One region of the Metabacillus sp. 113a genome, then DNA from elsewhere that is predicted to be linked to it. Evidence: riboswitches for the same ligand, from Rfam matches in the RefSeq annotation. Region 1 holds a riboswitch; each other region holds the start of a gene.
The links. A riboswitch is a leader RNA that binds a small molecule or an ion and turns the genes downstream of it on or off. The one in region 1 is predicted to bind cyclic di-GMP.
Positions count from the first base shown of each region.

Region 2: another riboswitch for cyclic di-GMP. It lies ahead of ACQCVE_RS00570 (anti-repressor SinI family protein); the one in region 1 lies ahead of ACQCVE_RS07370 (putative glycoside hydrolase).
Region 3: another riboswitch for cyclic di-GMP. It lies ahead of ACQCVE_RS06290 (swarming motility protein SwrAA); the one in region 1 lies ahead of ACQCVE_RS07370 (putative glycoside hydrolase).

Region 1 covers NZ_JBNILJ010000003.1:230,332-237,160, reverse strand. Annotated here, with positions in the region: gene ACQCVE_RS07370 (putative glycoside hydrolase) at 391-1,251, opposite strand; cyclic di-GMP riboswitch class I at 1,288-1,379, opposite strand; gene ACQCVE_RS07365 (hypothetical protein) at 1,423-2,670, shown strand; gene ACQCVE_RS07360 (hypothetical protein) at 2,667-3,569, shown strand; gene ACQCVE_RS07355 (DUF2194 domain-containing protein) at 3,566-5,419, shown strand; gene pelF (GT4 family glycosyltransferase PelF) at 5,419-6,829, shown strand, end outside; gene pelG (exopolysaccharide Pel transporter PelG) at 6,818-6,829, shown strand, end outside.
Region 2 covers NZ_JBNILJ010000001.1:95,382-102,210, forward strand. Annotated here, with positions in the region: gene ACQCVE_RS00520 (signal peptidase I) at 1-124, shown strand, start outside; gene ACQCVE_RS00525 (TasA family protein) at 184-780, shown strand; gene tapA (amyloid fiber anchoring/assembly protein TapA) at 871-1,506, shown strand; gene sipW (signal peptidase I SipW) at 1,481-2,029, shown strand; gene ACQCVE_RS00540 (DUF5658 family protein) at 2,073-2,372, shown strand; gene ACQCVE_RS00545 (hypothetical protein) at 2,384-2,584, shown strand; gene ACQCVE_RS00550 (TasA family protein) at 3,049-3,645, shown strand; gene ACQCVE_RS00555 (hypothetical protein) at 3,760-4,521, shown strand; gene sipW (signal peptidase I SipW) at 4,518-5,069, shown strand; gene ACQCVE_RS00565 (helix-turn-helix domain-containing protein) at 5,101-5,436, opposite strand; gene ACQCVE_RS00570 (anti-repressor SinI family protein) at 5,527-5,667, opposite strand; cyclic di-GMP riboswitch class I at 5,697-5,786, opposite strand; gene ACQCVE_RS00575 (YqhG family protein) at 5,944-6,738, opposite strand; gene ACQCVE_RS00580 (DEAD/DEAH box helicase) at 6,754-6,829, opposite strand, start outside.
Region 3 covers NZ_JBNILJ010000002.1:407,761-414,589, forward strand. Annotated here, with positions in the region: gene ACQCVE_RS06280 (S8 family serine peptidase) at 1-633, shown strand, start outside; gene ACQCVE_RS06285 (5'-nucleotidase C-terminal domain-containing protein) at 875-3,205, shown strand; cyclic di-GMP riboswitch class I at 3,303-3,387, shown strand; gene ACQCVE_RS06290 (swarming motility protein SwrAA) at 3,568-3,969, shown strand; gene ACQCVE_RS06295 (hypothetical protein) at 4,159-6,726, shown strand.

The sequences.
Region 1 (6,829 bases):
GTTCCTGAACTGAAAGAAAGATCCTGCTGATAGAAAATAGCAAAAAGAAAACCCTCGTTCACCGGGGTTTTCTTTGTGAAAGTTTTGTTCAGAATGACTCAGGCAGATTGGCAAACCGAATAGAAAAAAGGGGAGAGAACATGAGAACGGTTTACTGTACGCATGATATTTTTATGTCTATTGTCATGTTTTCTAAAAAACTTAATAGACTAAGACATTAGAAGTAGGTAAAATGAATGGTGTACATCAGTCCGTTTTGAGCAGGAACCAGGATGATTAAGCAGGGTGAAACTGGTGAGCCTATTTGGAAATTGTCTTCAATCTGGGCGTGTGCTACAAATAATGTAAGCAGTTATTGAGTTTATGATTAGAGTACTAGTTTTTGTCGAATTACCAGCGGTTAAAGTCTTTTACCGCTTTGTAATGCTTAAATCCTTGAGCTGCAGAAAATGCATCACTTTTTGAGTGCTGTTCAAATGAGACGGTCAGAACCTCCAGCCCAGTTTCCTGCTGCAGCTCTTTTAAATCAAGAATTTGATTCCTAGACCATTGGTCCTTGGAAACGACCCGGTGAGAAAAGTCCTCCCACATAATGGCGTCTACATAATCAGCGCTGGCAGCTTTCAATGTATCCATTCCCCAGTTCTGGATGATCCCCAATCTTGGGTAGGAAGATGTAACGCTTTTAAGGAGCTGCTGCAAACCGGTCCGCTGCTTTTTTAGCTCAGCGGGCTTACTGCTAAAATAATCATCTATATTTCCGACTGTATCCAAAAAGACACCGTCCATATTCTTGCTGTATACCTGTGCATGGATTTCTGACAGAAGCAGCTGCCTGAAATGGGAAGAACCCATATTCATCAAATAGGAATCCCATTGCTTGATATAGTGTTTTTGTCCATTGCTCCGGTAGTAATCCTGGGGGAGAAGTTTCCGGATAAATGCTGTATTCCAATTATCGGCTTCCATCGAGTTGATGTAGCCGTATACTTTCGTATCGCCCTTTTTAATCTCATCGATTTGGGTTTTGGTGTACAAGAGGGGTTCTATGATCACCAGATCATAAGCTTTCATTTTTCTGATAATTGCAGGGGTAGGAGCATCGTAGTAAATCTTATAGGATTTCACGCCGTCAAGAATCCCGTTGCTTCCGTGTGACATTGCAGAGGCTGCAGTGACTGGAGACGATAAAGAGACAGTAATGGATACGGCAAAAAAGATCAATACAAAAAATTTGATTACGTTATTCATTTGTAATCCCTCCGTTTTTTTAACGAGGGATGGCAGCTTCGCAGGCTGGCGATCGGTATCTCCCATAGGAAATCTGACGACCCATGCCTTTGCGTCCTTGCTTTTCAGCAAGTTTGCCCATCACCTTAGGCCTAATCATATCAGCCTGTTTTTGTAAGATCAACCTATTTTTTGCCGAAAGTAGTGATTCTTTTGATCTATAATCAGTCGAAAACAATACGAAAAGTAATAGAAGCATTTTCCCTGACAGGATTAAATGCAGCAGCCATTTTCTATTTTAGCGAAAATCTTCCTGCACTTGGCTTGTTTGTCTGGCCTGTTGCTATTGTACTGATTTCTCTCAGATACGGCATCTACCCCGGCTTTATTCCTTTTTCCGGTGCAGTGATCACCACGTTGTTTTACGAAGTTAACCAGGGCGGAGATTTGTATTTATTTTTTACAAACTTCGAAAGCATATTAACGCTTCTCCTGTATTTTTTCCTCCTCCTTTTTACAGGTCTGTCACGTAATTCCCAGCAGGAACGGTATTCGGATTTAACAACCCTTTATCAGGAGGCTTCAGAAGAAAAAAGGCAGTTGAAAGAGGCACTTGAAGATGCACTGGAAGTAAATCGGCTGTACAGGAAACGGTTTTTAGAATCCGAGGATGCATTTTCGGAAATGTATGATATGGTTACGGCTTTGAATTTCACAGATTCTGATACGATTTTTAATGAACTGGTCAGAATCGTGCAGCTGAGATTCAGAAGCAGCCAGCTTGTTTTGTATTATATTTCTTCTCAGGGACATTCCATCCGCTCAAAAATCAACACAAATAAGGTGGGAAGCCTAAAATCGAATTACAGGGGAGAAGACGTTCCTGGACTGATCAGCAAGGTGATGAATCACTCTCCCCGCGTTCTTTTCAAATCGGCTGATGAAGCCGATGATTCTCCAATGATTGCAGGCCCTGTGTTTGTAGTCGGAGAGATGAGGTATGTGATGGCACTGAATGGTGTAAAGCTTGAGTCATGTACAGCCCATCACATTCAATGGCTTGACTGGTGTTTGAAGTGGGCAGGAAACAGGCTTAGCTTTGCTTACAAATACGAACAGGAAAAAAATCATCTCGAACGTTATGAGGGAACGGGGATTTATAAGCTGGCCTCCTTTTTTAGAAAGTTCAATGCGGAGCTGGAAAGAGTTGAAAAAATCGGCCAGCCTTTCGTAATTTTTGAAATACACACGCCAGGTTTATCCATAGGGGAGATTGATCTTACAGTTAAAAATCAGCTAAGGGAACTTGATTCAGCGGGGTGGGATGAAGAGACGGATATTCTTTATGTTTTGCTTCCCGGTGTTGAACCGGCTTTTGAAGCGTCTGTAAAAGCAAGGCTTCAGAATGCACTTCGGAAGGAGGCGGCTCCAGTCAAATGATTTGGATGTTTTTTTTAGGTATTCTGCTGGGAGTTATTGCTGCCGTTTTATCTCGCCGCTATGCCAAAAATATGGAACGCAGCCAGCACGGCCTCCTTTTCCTTTGGGTGCTGCTTGCATGCGCTGTGCCCATAATAGGATTTATAGGAGGATGGGTTATGGTGTACGTCTTCCGTAAAAGGCAGGATGGAACATTTATGGAAGACTACTCAACCTATATCCATAATAAGGTTTACAATTTTGAGAGCTTAAGAGAAATGCTCAAGCAGGACCGGCATTTATTATCTGCTGAAGGACAAACGTCAGAAAATTCCTGGATGATAAAAAGTCTTTTGCTGAATATGTCCAATGAGAAAAACACTCATCAGGAAAAAATCATAAAAAAAGGGCTTAGCCATCCTGATCAGGAGGCGGTTCATTATGCTGCTACGATAACCAATGTGCTGCAGGACCGGCTGTTAAACCAATTACAAAAATTAAAAATAGAGAAATCACCGGAACTTCCAAACAGCTATGAAGTGCTTCTTGAATCCTATCAGGAGTACCTATCAAGTGATTTGCTCTCGTCCGCATTGCGGGAAAAGACAGAGAAAGAGTATGAGATGTTTCTAAAGGAGGCCTCTGGACTTTTTCCGGAGCATGATTCCTTTACTGTGGCGCTGGCGGATTTCTTACTGGAAAGCAATCCGGAAGAATCGGATAAGCTATATGAAAGAATTTACGAGAAAGATCCCCGTTCATCCAAGCTGATGTGGGGGAAATTGCGGATTTCTTATCAAAAAGGAGAATGGAATCAAGTATTTCGACTGGCAGCATTGCTTATGGAACAACCGGATTTGCGTTTTTTTTCTGAGCAGCAGCAGGAAACCATCCGTTTTTTGGGAGGAAAGGCTGAATGAATCGCAATGTTCCGGGCTTTGTCCAATTCACCTCTATTTTGGCTGTTTTATTGCTGGCAGGCGTTTTGTATATGAATACAGATCGATTTTATGCGAGTCTTCCGGCAGCGGAATCGGACGCCGCTTCTGAAAAGCTTACCTTTATGAATTCTGAATGGGATGGGAAGGCAAACGATCTGAACCGTATCAAGATTTATTTAGCTGAGCCTGAAAAAGGAAACCTTCTTAGTGAGAGGACGCATGCCAACATTTTAGAAGCCCTTCAATATGCGAAAATCCCGTTGGAAGTCATTTCTCCCCGTCAAATGGAGTCTCTTAAACCAAATCCATATACGATGATTATTTTAACGGGAGAAGATTCCTCACGCTGGAATTTAGAAGTCATAAAAAAGTTTGTCAGGGAAGGCGGGCGGTTATTCGCGGCTAACCGCTTTTCTGATCCGGCTTGGCATAATCTGCTTGGGATTGAGCAGGCACATGGCTACAATGATACAGTTAAAGGCGCAGTGTTCTCGGAGTCTTTTTTTAAAGGCTATCCAGATTTAGGTCCGGAAAGCGAATTTTTTTCAAACAGTATGCTGAAAGCAGAGCTTAGTCCGGATTCCATGACCTATATTACCGCAGAGAGCCTGCCCCTTCTGTGGACGCATGATGAAGGAACGGGCCGGGTTGCCGTCTGGAATGGCACAAGCCTGCAGGAAAAATCCGCAAGAGGCCTGCTTGTCCATTCCATCAGTCTTGCTTTTCCGGCTTTTTTATCCGGACAGATGGGAGGGAAGGTTATGTTCATCGATGACTTCCCTGCCCCCATTGCCGAAACAAGCTCAGAGCAATTTCAGAAAACGTATGGAATGTCCTACGAGCAGTTCTATCGGAACCGCTGGTGGCCGGATATGAAAGAAATCAGTAAGCTTTATCAAATCCCCTACACGGGCGCATTAATAGGCACCTACCAGGACAAACCTGATCTCTCAAGCCAGGAAATGCTGAGCATGAGTGAGAGGGACTTGCTTGGATACGGCAGGCAGCTGATCCAGGGAAATGGAGAGCTGGCCCTGCATGGCTACAACCATGAGTCTCTCCTTACAAAAAGCGATCCGGTATCTGCTGAGTTCGGATACCGCCCTTGGAGATCAGAGGAAGAGATGGTGAACTCCCTGCTGGAAGTAAAAGCGCTGAAGGAAGAACTTTTTGCAGCACAGCAGCTGAAAACCTATGTCCCTCCTTCTAACTTGCTGAACCGGTCCGGAATATCCGCTTTAAAGAAAGCTGTGCCTGAATTGGAAGTGATCGCCAGCCTTTATATAGGAGATCCTTCCAACGGAAGCCTGATTCAGGAGTTTGACTATGACTCAGTGTATAAAGAGCTTTACCATTTTCCAAGGATAAACAGCGGCTATCATTTTTCGAAGGAAGATCAGTTCCAGCTCGCTGACTCAATTGCTAACATGGGAGTGTTTTCTCACTTTATTCATCCAGATGATGTCCTTGATGAAGCCCGATCTAAGCAGGGAGACTGGGAAGCGATGAAAAACAGCTATACATCGATGCAGAAGTTTTTGGCAGAAGAATTCAGTCACGTTAAGGGATATAAGCAAATTGATGCTAAAAGAAGAATGGATGCTTACCAAAAAGGAAAATGGAGTTTTTCTTACAATCCGGAAGGAATTGAGATCCATGGTTACAATGTACCATCCCCTTCTTATTTTTATCTGAGGCTGGAGCCCGGGAAAAGGCTGAAGACAGGAGAGCATCCTTTCGGCCATGTCAAAAAACAGCAGGATCATCTCTATCTGATTACGATGACACAGTCTGATGCAGCCATCAGCTATATAGAGGAGAATGCATAATGAGAGCAGGTCTGATTGCTGAGGGAAGCTATCCTTATGTAAGCGGGGGAGTATCAAGCTGGCTTCATACCCTTATTAAAGGCATGAATGAGATCGAATTTTCGCTTTTTACAATTACCCCTGAGGCAAAGGGGGTAAAAGATTTCAAATACAGGCTTCACCCTAATACTGTGCATCATCATAACATTGCATTAATGTCCGCCTTCAGGCCGGAAATACAGAAATCCAACCTGACAGATGGGGAACTTCTGCTGCTTTTTAAATGGTTTACGTTTCAGACCCGGAATCCAGAAGCCCTGATCATTATGGGAGACAGAAGCAGGATGGGTTCGAGTGAAGCATTCTTTGAAAGTGAAGCATTTTATAAGCTTGTTCAGAAATGCTATGAATATGAAGGACTGTTTGGATCATTTCTTGATTACATGTGGATGTGGAAATCCATGTACAGTCCAATCCTGCATCTCCTGCAGCAGGACTTCAGCTCAGTGGATGTGATCCATACCGCTTCAACCGGCTATGGCGGACTAGTCGGCGCCTATATTTCAAAGGTGCAGGACGTGCCTTTTATCATTACGGAGCACGGAATTTATTCAAGGGAAAGAGAAGAAGAAATTCTGCAATCCTCTTGGATTCCTGCTGTTTATAAAAAAAGATGGATCCAGCTTTTCCATCATTTATCCGCCATTGCGTATGACCAGGCATCTGATATCATCACCCTGTTTAAAAAAAATCAGGACTATCAGCTTGAACTTGGGGCTCCCCCTGAAAAAACAGCGATTATCCCGAATGGGATCGGAATTCATTCTCCAAAAGCCAGAAAAAAAACGAGCTCTGTGTTTCATATCGGAGCCATCGTGAGGGTGGTTCCGATTAAAGATATAAAAACCATGATTTACGCTGCCAACACACTGAAAAAATGGGGCTGTGCCTTTCATTGGTCTATTCTTGGACCGGATGAGGAGATGCCTGAGTATGCCCGGGAGTGCAAAGAACTGGTTCTAAGCCTTGGTCTTGAACTGCATATGACCTTTACCGGCAGGGTCAATATCGAGGAGTATTTGCCTGATTTTGATGTGTGTGTTCTAAGCAGCCTTTCAGAGGGGCAGCCGCTTGCAATTCTTGAAGGGATGGCTGCCGGAAAGCCATGGGTAGCAACAGATGTGGGAGGCTGCCGGGAGCTGATTGAAGGAAAAGAGGATGATCCTTACGGGGCATCGGGATTCATCATTCCGCCTATTCAGCCGGATGAACTCGCAGATCGGTTAAAATGGTGCATCGGCCATCCGGAGCTTCTGGAGAAAATGGGACGCAGCGGCCTTCAGCGTGTTAAACACGATTATTTGATTGAAAATGTTATAGCAGCATACAGAAGTCTTTATCAGAAAAGAGGTGGAGCGGTTGGCGGGCATC
Region 2 (6,829 bases), on a different contig from region 1:
GTTCGCAGCCATTCAATCCAGGGCAGCCGGCATCTTTCTGATGATTCTACCTGGCACCGCTTTGCTTTACATCTCCTTTAGGCTGCTGTTCAGCAGGCGCGGGAGAAAGATAGACTGGCAGTGATTGACTCTTCCTGAAGTATTGGAAGTTCAATATAAATCAATTTTTAGGGGGACTTTACAATGAGCATGAAGAAGAAATTGGGATTGGGTCTTGCTTCTGCAGCACTTGGTCTGACATTGGTTGGCGGCGGTACATATGCTTACTTCAGTGATAAAGCAGATGCTAAAGGCACGTTTGCAGCAGGGACTTTAGATTTGGCTGTGGGCCCTGAGGAAATGGTTATTGAACTGGAGAACATGAAGCCCGGTGACTGGGCCACCAGAGCATTTAAGCTTGAAAACAAAGGGACATTGGATATCAAAAAAGTCTTCTTGATGACAGATTATACGGTCATGAATAAGGACGGTGCTGATCCGAACGTTCAGGACCTTGGCAAGCACATCCAAGTTAACTTCCTTTATAATGCAGACAAGCTAAATGATGTCATCTACAGCACAACGCTGAGTGAACTGAAAAAAATGGATCCAAATGCTATCGATCAAAACGTCTTTACTCCAATGATGGAAAAGAAAGGCCTGGCTGCCGGAACGACAGACGACCTTTTCGTTCAATTTGAGTTTGTGGAGAACGACAAAGACCAAAATGAATTCCAGGGTGATGCGCTGGAGCTTAAATGGACGTTTGAAGCACAGCACGGTAAAGGTGAAGAACTGTAACAAGCAGGGATAGGAGGGCAGGATCTTCCTGTTCTCCTTTCTTCAATTATTCCCATAGAAGAACAGGGGCTGGAGACCATTCGGCGAAAGGTGAATCATCTGTTAAAATGCTCGTTCATTGCCTATTTTCTGATATTATTCCTCACTTACATAACCTCCCCAACAAGTGCTTACTTTACTGACGGGAATGAGCAGTCCATTCAAATCAAGATGGGTTCCTGGTGGGATAAAAGTGAATTAAGCTTTATGGACATTCCGGTAAATGATGCGTTAACGGTTTGCGGAGAGCCTGCTGAGATTAAGGCGCTTATCCAAAATAAGGGATTTACGATGCTTGATGGTACGTCCTACAGAATATATAAGAACGAAAAAATGATTGAGGATGGAAACCTTCCGGCAGTAAAAACGGGAGAAACGGCTCCTCTTTCAATCAAAGCGGGTGAGGCCGGCACATACAGATTCGAAGTGGATCAACGGCCGGGCTACGGAGGCAATGACAAAGAGACTGCCTCTATAAGCAGCCATCCAGTAGAAGTAAAAGGATGTTCTGTGACAGCGGAAGAAGGTACGGAGCCATTCGACGATGAGTCGGGATTGAAGCAGACGCATGAGCCAGCTTCTGCAGATTTATCCGCTGGACGAGAACCTGCTGCCCGTTCTGAATCTGAAGTAATCACGGATCACGAAGGAGAGATTGCAGATGAAAGCAGTGAAACGAATCGTTAGCCAGCTTATGTCCGCCTTTCTGTTTCTTTTGCTTACAGGCATGATTCTGTTAGTGGTTTCAACAAATGTTTCAGGAGGGGATCCTGAAATTTTCGGATATCAATTTAAAACCGTTTTGTCCGGTTCGATGGAGCCGGGAATTCAGACAGGATCGGTTATTGCGGTTCAGCCAGGCGGCGATATGACACGGTTTGAGCAGGGAGATGTGATTACATTTAAGATGGATGAACAGACTCTTGTTACCCACCGCGTGATCGAACGGAAAACGAGCGGAGAGCATGTGATGTATACAACGAAGGGGGACAATAACCAATCAGCGGATTCATCACCGGTGCTCTCAGAAAATGTTTCAGCCTCTTATACAGGTTTCACAGTTCCGTATATCGGCTATTTAATTGAATATGCTAAGTCTAAAGAAGGAAACGCACTCTTGTTCATTGTTCCCGGATTGCTGCTGATCGGGTACTCCATATTAACTATATGGAAAGCTGTGGCAAGGCTTGAGGAACCTAAGAATGCATAAGCTTCAGCATAACTAATATGCCTTTCAGAAGGAGCTGCTCCCATTGAAGGTTGCTTTCATTTATCTGGCTGTTGTCAATGCCGCAGATCTTTTCATCACTTTAGCCGGGCTGGAGCTGGGCTTTATCCAGGAAGCCAATCCTATCATGAGAGGGCTGTATGAATGGAGTCCGGCCGCTTTTATAGGGGTCAAGCTTCTGTTTTCCTTTCTCCTCTTTTTCATGGTCTTTCTCCTCCCAATTAAAACGACGACCCTCCTAAAGGGGGTTACGTACGGAGCGTGTATCCTCTATTCCTTTGTACTGGTCCTTCATTCTACTTGGATTCTTCATGTCACAGTTTAGGAGAGATGGAAATGTTTAAAAAAGTGTGCCCCCGCTGTGCCAAGTCTTCTTACAGCAGCTACAGCGGCGGGGAATGGATATGCCCTTCCTGTTCGAATGATCTTACCTTCCAGCGGGTTCTGAAAGTAAGCGGCCAGCGTAAAATCGCACCGGTTAAAGAAAAATACGCACAATCTGACTCAGATCAGCCTGTCATTTCTCTATATGCATAAAGAAGAACCTGGAAAAGAATCCGGGTTCTTTTTATTTAGTAGATTCATTCCATTTCAATGCCGAAAGAACCGGACCCATTGGTTCATGGGGTAAAAATTTCAGTGGAAAACATTGATTTCATGCTTTTCATTAAACCGGGGACTTCAAAAATCATACAAATGGATGAGGTGATTTATTGGTATAAAGAACCTTTTGCCGAATTTAGGCGACTGCTACACTTAAGGAGGAAAGAAGGAAGAATTTTATCCCAAATCATAAATAATTTGTCATAACAGATGAGATGAATTCCTCGCAGTAATATTTGTCGGAATATTTAAACAAAATAGGTGAAAATTAAAAGCTGCACCACCGGTTGAGCCTCTTTGCAAAGGCTGGTTTCATGTTTGGTCCAAAAGAATGGACGAAGGCGTGACAGGGCTTAGGTATAAGAGATCACATACACAGGAAACAGGAGGAATGTAAAATGGGGATCAAGACGAAATTAGGGTTAGGTATTGCTTCAGCAGCATTGGGACTATCGTTGGTCGGCGGGGGTACATATGCTTATTTCAATGACAGAGCAGAGGCAACGAGCTCATTTGCTGCCGGCACACTTGACTTAAATGCGGTTCCGACTGAAGTTGTGAATGTGAAGGACATGGCTCCGGGAGATTATGTAACCCGTACATTCAAGCTGCAAAACGATGGAACGGTCGACATTAAGAAGGTACTTTTGACTACAGATTATACAGTTGTGAACAAAGAAGGCGAAGAAGCTAACACGGAGGACCTAGGCAGCCATATTAAGGTAAACTTCCTTTATAATGCAGACAAGCTGAATGATGTCATTTACAGCACAACCTTGGAAGAATTAAAGGAAATGGATCCTAACGCTGTTTCCAGCAATGTTTTCACACCTCTTTTTGAAAAGAAAAAAGGACTGAAAGCAGGAACGACCGATGACTTGTTCGTCCAGTTTGAATTCGTTGATAATGATGAGGATCAAAATCAGTTCCAAGGCGATTCTCTTCAGCTTAAATGGACATTTGACGGCCGGCAGGGAAAAGGACAAGAGCTATAAGCGCTGAATGGATTCAGGACGATTTTACATAAGCGGGATGAGGCAGCCCCTCTCCCGTTCTGTTTTTGATTAGCGGACAGAGGAAGCACTTAACCTACATGGAAGGTGATACCGGTGGACAAAGAACACAAGAAAAAGAGGGGCGCTGTAAAAACGGCCGGATTCGTATGCGCCGCTTTTCTTGCAGCAGGCGTCTTTTCATCCCCTGTCCAGGCCTACTTCAGCAAGGACAGTCAGCAGACGATCGGAATTCAAATGGGATCATGGTGGGATGGCAGCAAGCTCCGCTATGAACAGACAGAGAATTTGGTATGCGAAACAAAGCAAGTGATTTTCTCCGTAAAAAATAACGGGTTTGCCATGACTGGCGGCACTGATTACCGCATCTACCTGAATGACGAAGTGATCGAGGAAGGTTCGTTGGAGGAAATCGGAGAAGACAGGTCCGCGCAAATTATGGTTAGCACAGAGGAGCCAGGCACCTATTACGCAAAAATTGCCCAGCGCCCTGGCTATGAGGGAGAAGAAGATAAAACGGTTTGGACGAGCAGCGGGAAAATAACGGCAGCTGCATGCGGGAATCCGGAAATTGAGGATGAACAAGAAGCAAAGCCTGAGACGAAAGATGAAAAGAAAGCAATGCGAGTAAATCCAGAGGCGCAGGATGAAAAGAAAGCAAAGCGAGTAAATCCTGAGCCGCAGGATGACCAGCGGGCAAAGTCTGAAGATCCTGAGACACAGGAGAAACAAGAAGAAATGGCTAAAACATTGCAGCCAAAGGGCGAAAAGGGTACAACCGAAAGTCCGGAACATGAAGATAACAGAGATATACTTCTAGAAGAACAGGCAGAGGATGAAGAAGAGGCCATTCGATGAAGCTTGCCGGCCGGGCATTTTCCATGCTGCTGTTTCTAATCATTGCCGGACTTGCGATAGCCGTTTTTTCATCGAAAGCATCGGGAGGGGAGCCTGAAGTTTTTGGATATCAGCTGAAAACTGTTCTTTCAGGATCGATGGAACCGGGAATTCAAACAGGGTCTGTCATCGCGGTGAAAACGGGCGGTGATATGAATCGCTTTGAAGTGGGGAATGTCATCACATACTGGATGAATGAAAAGGATCTGGCAACCCATAGAATTACCGGAAAAACAATGAGCGGCGGTCAAGCTGTGTACCGAACCAAAGGGGATCACAATCAATCTGAGGACTCAGACCCGGTTCTGGCGCAAAATGTAGTGGCTGAATACACGGGGTCGACCATTCCTTATGCAGGATACATCAGCAGCTATGTACGGTCAAAAGAGGGGAGAGCCCTCCTTGCGATCATACCGGGGATTCTTTTGATTATTTATTCGATATCAACCATTTGGCAGGCAATCCTGAAAATTGAAGAACTTCACCAGCAAAAATCAGACAGTACATAAAATAAACGGCCTGGACAAGTGTCCTGACCGTTTATTTTTTTGGCTGATTAATCCGCCATTTATTAAATTCCAGAAATTCACGAAACTGATCTTTTGTAACTCCTGATTGCATAGCTTCTTTAACAAGTGATGCCCAGTCCTGATCAAGCTGGCTCGCATATGCATCGTCCGTATTTCCGTTCAACAGGGTGTTTACAGAAATACCAAGCACAGCTGAAACCTTCTCCAAAAATTGTACCGATGGATTGGATTGGAGATTACGTTCGATCGAACTCAGATAAGATTTTGCAACGCCTGCTCGGTCTGCTAGTTCAGATAGTGATAGGTTTTTTTCTTTGCGGTATTTGCGAATGCGTTCTCCGATCATAACATCACCTTCCCTTAGTCATTATAGCATATAACGAAGGGTTTTCTTCGGTAAATCGAACAAAATCGACAAAATTTTTTCGACAAACTGTCAGCTGTTTCTTTCATCCTGATTCGTTTGAAGGAAGGTGCGGATGTCTTCTTTGCTTAGTCCCATTTCCAATGCTGCTTTGATTAAATCCTTCCATTCCAAGTCCAAATCCATTTCTTCTTTGACCATAACATTTTCCATCCCTTTTCCTCCTAAAATACGTATGTATTTCAGGCAATCCGGCGATCATCATTGCCTCCGGCAACCTTAGACCCGTGATTTTGCGTCGCTGCCTTTCAGCAGGTTTGCCTTTGTCTGACTGGTGAAAGCTATCATTCCGTCTGAGCTAATACTTTGGTCCATGGCTGGGAAGGTAACCTTTGTACTATGATTATAAATAGCAGGATGGAAAAAAGTTGCCGAAAGCTGTCGAAATTGAAAAATAATTTAATATTCTTGTTTTTTCAGCCGATATTATTAAAAAATTGTTTTTTCGTTCAGGTAAAAAATACCCCCGTTATTGACAGAAATATGTATTCTTGGTTCATATAAGTCTTTCAACGCACCTTTCTCCAGCTCGTACACTTCCGGCTTTTCCTCCATGTCCTCATAAAAATGGTGCAGGAGCATTAAATCAGCATTCCAGCGCTGCTTCGCTTCTTCTGCCCATGTATGGTCATCCTCTGAAATTCTTTGCTCTATATGTGTCCTGATCCTTTGCATCCCGCTTTTAGGCAGGATCAGAGGGGAGAGGGTGAAGCTGAAATCGGGGATGGTCGGTGTCAGAACGAGCTCGTTCAGCCGGTCCTGAAAACCCTCCACCATGGTTCCGCTGATTAAGTGCAGCCCGATGGAATAGACAACGTCCTTTTTCATGTCACATTGATAAGAGACTGTAATATTTATCCCAAGCCACGGATGAAGAGGCTGCTGGCCTTGGATTGCAGCCGATTTTTCATACATACGAGCGAAAGAGCCGAGCTTTTGTGCAGAACGAAAAATCTGATGCAGCCTTGGAGAGCCGAAGTGAATAAATTCAGGTTTTTCACTTTCCGTTTCAGCGTCCCGGTCTGTGAGCAAATGAAGTTTCATCGGGTTGGGCTCTCCGCCGGTTTTCTCCAGGTAATGCCAGTAAAAAGGGCGGTTCATCAGCTCTTTATCCATGTCCGGTGTCAGCTGAATGGCCAGAGACCCGGCACCATTACCGGAGACGTCACAATAATTCGCTTTGAAAAATCTCTCTAGCAATCCATAAATTTGCTGCTGGTTCATGCAGTTCCCTCCTTTTTAAATACCGCCGGATGCTTTTTGTTCCTCTGTTTCCTGCTTGCCGAAATCAAGGATTGAGGTCAGGTTTTCCATT
Region 3 (6,829 bases), on a different contig from region 1:
ATCGGAGCGAATTTTAATACATTCGGCTCGGTAGGAATGGTCCCTGAAGCTAAACTGCTAGCTGTGAAAGTGTTAGATGAAAATGACGAGGGCTACGCCTCTGACCAGGCAGCCGGAATCGCCTGGGCCGCCAATAACGGAGCGGACATCATTAATGTAAGCTTAAGCGACGAATCCGGCAGGAATGAAATAACCGAGCAGGTTCTAAAAAGTGCTTACAATAAAGGCGTTGTCATCATTGCGGCAAGCGGAAATAAAGGGAAGCGAGTCGAGTATCCGGCGTCCTCCCCCTATACCATTTCTGTCGGTGCTGTGGATCAAACTAACAGAATTGCTTCTTTTTCAAGCTTCGGAAGCAGCCTCGATCTTCTTGCTCCGGGAGTGGACATTCGCTCAACCGTTTTTAAGAGCTCCTATAAAAATCTCAGCGGCACCTCCCAGGCTGCGCCGCATGCAGCAGGAGGCGCGGCCAAGCTTCTTCCTCTTTATCACGGACCGAAAAACGGAGCAAGAGTTGAATGGGTAAGAAAGAGATTAAAAGATTATGGGGACTTGAGAAGAGTGACCGTTAATGGACGCGCGTATAAAGTCCCGGTTTTAAATGTGTACAAAAGCTATTATGGAATAAAATAATCATGAAAAAGAGCTGATCCGTTTTCGGACAGCTCTTTTTTTGACGCTTTATCCCCTTGTCAGCGACCTGCTGAAAGTCCCTAATTTATTGTAAATATAATAATCTGTTTACAAATTAAACAATTAATTTACAATTTTCTCATAGAAACAGCTCTGATGTTGCGATAGAATTTTAGTTGGGACCGAAACCGCTTAAATAAATCCGTTTTACCATTTTTTAATTTGAGAGGGGAATATCTGAATGTTCAAAAGCAAAGCACTAACTGCGGGTATTGCAGCTGCCGTACTTTCTTCTGGTTTAGCAGCCACACCGGCATCCGCTGCCACAGGCACTTTCGCGTCAAAAACCGTACATAAAGCCGAAACTCTTGCAAGCTCCCTGCATAGATACTACACCAATGTTACCCCGAACGGACCTGAAATCACTCCTGAATTCGAAGCGAGATACAACTTGACCAAGGATGCAATCGAAGAAGGCTGGGACGTTATTAATGAAGTGTCCAGCCCGCGGATCAAACGCATTCTTAGAGAACGCCTTGAAATGGCTGTTGAGCGTCAAATGCGCGCCGCCTATTACTTCGATGCTGTAAGATACGGAGAAAAGCTTAAGCGGGCCACCAATGATTTCCGCGCACAATACAGCGAAACTCCAAGCAAAGAAATGCAGTCCGCGTATTTTGACCTGATTGATCAAACCGAAAACTACGGCAAGCTCGTCGGAAAAGTATACCGCTCCAATGTCCGCGAAGCGATGGGTTCCGAATACATCCTTCCTGCAAAGGTAGCTTATCAGCTGGTTGGCTTTGACCTTACTCAGTTCAAATACAATCTAAAAGCAGATCAGGCTATTTCTGACAATGATAAAGAAGCTGCACTTAAAATGATCGAAATTTCAGAGAAGCTGGAAGAAAAGGATCAGGAAATTACAAAAGCACTTTTAGCCCTATTCCCGAACTCTGCAGAACTGAAGAAGGATGCAGACAAGGTAGAAGAAAACATTGATCCTGCCATCATGGAGGAAATCGAGCGCCTGAAAGAAGAGATTGACGCTGCGTTTGCAAGCTTCGATCTATCCATCCTTCATTCCAACGATACACATGCAAATGTTGAAAAAGCTCCAAAAAGAATTACGGCTATTAAAGAAATGAGAGAGGCGAAAGAAAACTCCCTTCTTCTTGATGCCGGCGATGTTTTCTCTGGAACTCTATATTTCAACGAATTTAAGGGACAAGCAGACCTTGAGCTTATGAATCTTGCAGGCTACGATGCGATGGTGTACGGAAACCATGAATTTGATCTTGGAACAGAGCCTTTGGCCCGTTTCGTAGAAAAAGCTGAATTTCCATTTGTCAGTGCAAACGTAGATTTCTCAAATGATGCAAACATGAAAAACCTTCACAGCGATACGATTTCCGAAGCACCTGAAAACGGAAAATCCTACAGCGCCATCGTAAAAGAAGTCAATGGCGAAGAAGTGGGAATCATTGGTTTGACGACTGCTGAGACAGCGACTATCTCCAGCCCGGGAGAAGGCGTGAAATTCGAGGACTACATCGCAGAAGCGAAAAAAGCAGTAGCAGAGCTTGAAGGAAAAGGAATCAACAAAATTGTTGCCCTTACTCACATTGGATATGAAGATGGCGGCGGCGACAACGATGTAACCCTTGCGAAGGAAGTAGAAGGATTGGATGTCATCGTAGGCGGCCACTCCCATACACGTCTTGATGAACCTGTCTTTGACAAAACAGGAGAAGAACCGACTGTAATCGTTCAGGCTTACCAGTACAGCGACTTCCTTGGATCTCTTGATGTGGAATTTGACTACATGGGAAAAGTGATTTCACACGAAGGGCAATTGATTGATGTAAGCGCGAAAGCAGATGATGCTGAAGCGATGGAAATTGTTAATAAGTACAAGCCTCAAATCGAAGAAGTGAAAAACGAAGAGGTAGCCGAGACACCTGTTGCTCTTGACGGTGCACGTGATAATGTCCGAACAAAAGAAACGAACCTAGGAAACCTGATCACCGACGGTATGCTTGCGAAAGCGAAAACAATCGACCCTGATACTGTAATCGCTCTTCAAAATGGCGGCGGAATTCGTGCTTCCATTGATCAGGGAACCATTACGATGGGTGAAATCCTGACCGTTATGCCTTTCGGAAACTCCTTGGCCATCATGGACTTAAAGGGCTCAGAAATTAAAGAAGCTCTGGAGCACAGTGTCGATACGGCGCCAGCTCAATCCGGTGCATTCCTTCAGGTTGCCGGCATGAAGTTCACGTATGACAGCACAAAACCTGCCGGAGAACGTGTCACAGACGTTCAAGTGAAAGGAGACGGAGATGCTTATGCCGCTCTTGACCCTGAAAAAATGTACAAAGTAGCGACCAACACCTTTACAGCTGCAGGCGGAGACAACTACACTGTATTTGAAAATGCATACGGAGAAGGCCGTGTAAGCGAGCCTGGCTACGTAGACTGGGAAACATTCAGCGAGTACGTAAAAACGAATCCAGAGATTAAAGAAGGCGGAGAAGGACGCATCACGGACGCCGCTTCACAGCAATAATGGCATTTTAGGAAAAGGCTGGCTAAATTGCCAGCCTTTTTTACGGTTCCCGGATCATTTGTAGTATAATAGTCCTCGTGTTCAGGGAAGCTGGAGCAGACGTAAAAGGCAAACTTGTTGAAAGATAAGGACGCAAAGCCATGAGTCTAAAGCATTCATGCCAGGATTGTCAGGCTGCCAATTGCAATTCGGAAAGGCTATGTTCAAACACACATTTGGTTTTCACCCGCTGCCGCTAACCTGGCAAGAGCGAATCCGCCTGCCGTGTTTAACGAAGCCTTTCAGAAAAAGATGGCTTTCGTCTCAATGTAGATCATCCCAGACATTCGAGAACAAAATGAACTTTGATGGAGGATCAGCCATTGTATCGGGAACCGAACATGAGAATTCGAAACAACAAACAATTAAGGTATCAGACTTTAAGGCGGGAACTGACGGGTTTAATGAAAGAGAAAAACATCAAACGGAACCCGAAGACAGAGGAAGCGCTGGAATTGTTCAGCCAGTATTATATTAACTACACAAATTTGACCAGCGGAAAGCATATTGATGAAACCATCATCAGGGAGTACATCCACTTCCACCTCCATTCCAGCCAAAAACGAAAGGCCTACACCTCTATAAAAAGACTGAAGGAAGATGTGAAAATACTGGAAAGTCTTTTTGACCAGTCAGAGGGCTCTTTCCGGCAAGCCGACTTTTCTTTGCTGAATTATTCTTTATGGGTAAACAGTGACACAGACAGCAAAGGGTTATATCATTAAGGAAACAGGACCATGCGATAAAACAGAAGGTAGAATCTCACGGGCTTTTGTGTTTTTTTACGGTCAGCTGCTTGTTTCAAGCTGAATATTTCTCCGGACCTTGCACGATTTTGACATAATTTTTCAGCTGAATGCAGAACATAGTTGAAAGATCCAATGATGCAATATTGATCGTTATGGAGGATTTTCATGAAGTTACTTCGATTATTTTTTTCGTTTTTGCTCCTCATTTCATTGCTGACCTTTCCTGCATCGGCCACAGGAGGACCTTTTGAGAACCTTGGTCCTCAGGTTAAGTATGTAAATGTGATACGCGGAAAGGCGGGACTCGATCAATATGGCCAGCCTCGTTTTTACGCCCTGCTGCAGGGTGAGCCTGCCAAGCTTGCAGTGATTGACCTTCAGACAGAGAAAATCGTGGATATTGAAACACTCCCGGGCGCTTCTGCGGCCTGGTCCATTGAAATAGATCCCCAGCACCGTGTCTGGGTTGGATCCACCCCGAATGAGCATCTGTACCGCTACGATCCGGAAACGAAAGAAATTACGGATCTTGGAAAAGCAACCACCACTTCCAACACCACCATTTGGGATTTAACGTACGATAAAAAGTCCAACCGGATTTTTGGGGTAACCTCCTATGGCGGATCTGTTATTACTTACAGCGAAGAAGAAGGCTTTAAAAGTCTCGGAGGGGTAATGAAAGGCCGGCGGTACGCGAGAAGTGTCGAATACGATGAAAAAACAAACACTCTTTATGTAGGGGTAGGATCTCCTGCCGCCCTGATAAAATGGGATCTGGACACAAACCAGAAGACAAACATCCTTCCGGAAAAGTATCAAAAGGATGCATCCGTGTACGACCTGAATTTATCCCGCGGAAGAGTCTATGCCAAGATGGAAAACCAAAGTATGCTTTTAGTCATAAACACGAAAAATGATCAGGTTGAGCATGAAATCCCTGCGGATTCCAGAGGGATCTCCCAAGCATGGGACGGGGATACAGTTTTTTACAGCTATAAGAAAAAGCTGTACGAGCTGAATCCAAAGGACGGAAAAAGCAAGGAAGTCAATTCAGATCTACCTGCAACAGCCGCTTCTCTGGATATCATTTCGATAGACGGTCAGCCTAAGCTTGTCGGCCTCTCGGCAAACGGAGGGAAGTTTTATCAATATCATTTAAAAGAAGATAAATACAAGGACACCATGCTCAATCTCCCTTCCCAGGCTGTGGATATTTATAACGTCGGCCAGGGAGTTAACGGAAACATCTACAGCTCCGGCTTTATCTCCGGAAAGCTGGGAGTGTACAACCCTGAATCCAAAGAAACAAAAATGTACAAAGGCGTCGGCCAGGTGGAGGACATGGCGTCCGTTGGAAAGAAAATGTATTTTGGAGTCTATCCGAACGCCATCCTCTATGAATACGATACCGCCAAAAACTGGGTACCGGGAGAAAATCCTAAAAGAATCATCAATCTCGGAGACAGCGGGCAGGACCGTCCAAAGGCGCTGGCAGGAGACGAAGAAAAAGAAAGACTTTACGCCGGAACCATTCCGAAACGCGGAGAAAAAACAGGAATGTTCCTCGTCTATGATGTGAACAAACGAAAAATTTCTTATAAAGAAAAACTCTCCTACAATCAAAGTGCGTCCGCCATGGTTTACAGCGAACAAAAAGACATCCTGTATTTTGCGACCAGCGCCTATGACGGCAGCGGAAACCTGTCCAACAAAAGCGCACAGCTTTATGCTGTTGACACAAACAGCCCCAAATACAGAAAAAAAGTCATTCAGCTTCCGGGCGGCTATGCCGTAAAGATTTCAGCCTTAACAATCACACCCGACGGAAGGCTGTGGGGAATCGTCGACAATAAACTGCTTGTCTACGACCCCGAAAAGGAAAAACCAAGCTTATATCCAATCACACCAAACCAGATCAAAGGCATGTACAAAACCGAAAGCCTGCTCCTCGACCCATCGGGCAAAAACCTGTACGGAACATTCCAGGGAATGCTGTTCAAGGTGGATATCGAGAGCCTGGAAATTACAAGCTACCGGACAAGTGATGTATTCCAGCTAGCCAACGACAGCGAAGGAAATCTCTATTACAACAGCCGGTCCAACCTATGGAAAATCCGGCCGGAGGATTTAACAAAGGATCATATCCTAACACCGGGAGAGCTCACCCTTCCGAATGTCTCATCCACCAACTCTTCCTTTCCGGTCGCAAGAGTCTATTCCGAGCACACCATTCTTCTCTATCGGAAAAAAGGCTCCACCATGGTGCCGGTTAAACAGCTAAAGGCCGACTCTTCGTACCGTGTATATGGAACGTATAAAAACTATTACCATATAGGGAACGACTACTATATTTATAACGAGCCCCACAAGGTATCCGCATACGTCGGAAGAGTATACGCAATGGGAGAGGCTGCCATTCTCAAACCCGACGGCTCCGTATACCGGACGCTGAAGCCCGGTGAAAATATGAAGGTTTACAGCTACGATGATCAAAGCTACGACGTTGGAGAAGGCTACAAAATCCAGAAAAATGGCGCTGTAACTTTTTCCATCGGAACAGTAGAGCTGAATAGCAACTCCATGATGTTCCAATACGGCGAAAACCTTCCAATCTTCAAGCTCCAGGCAGGAGAAAAATTTGAAATCGTCAAAACAGAAGGAAACAAACTGATCTTAGGCAACGGCTACTATCTGGAATACAACAAACGCACCATGACCTATAAGAAAAACTAATTTGAACCCGGGTGAATGCTGCCGGGGTTTTTTGTGTACCTAGCGTGCGAAAGACGGCTTTTCAAGATTTCTTGTTGCGGTTTTTGTTCTGTGCCTCCGATCT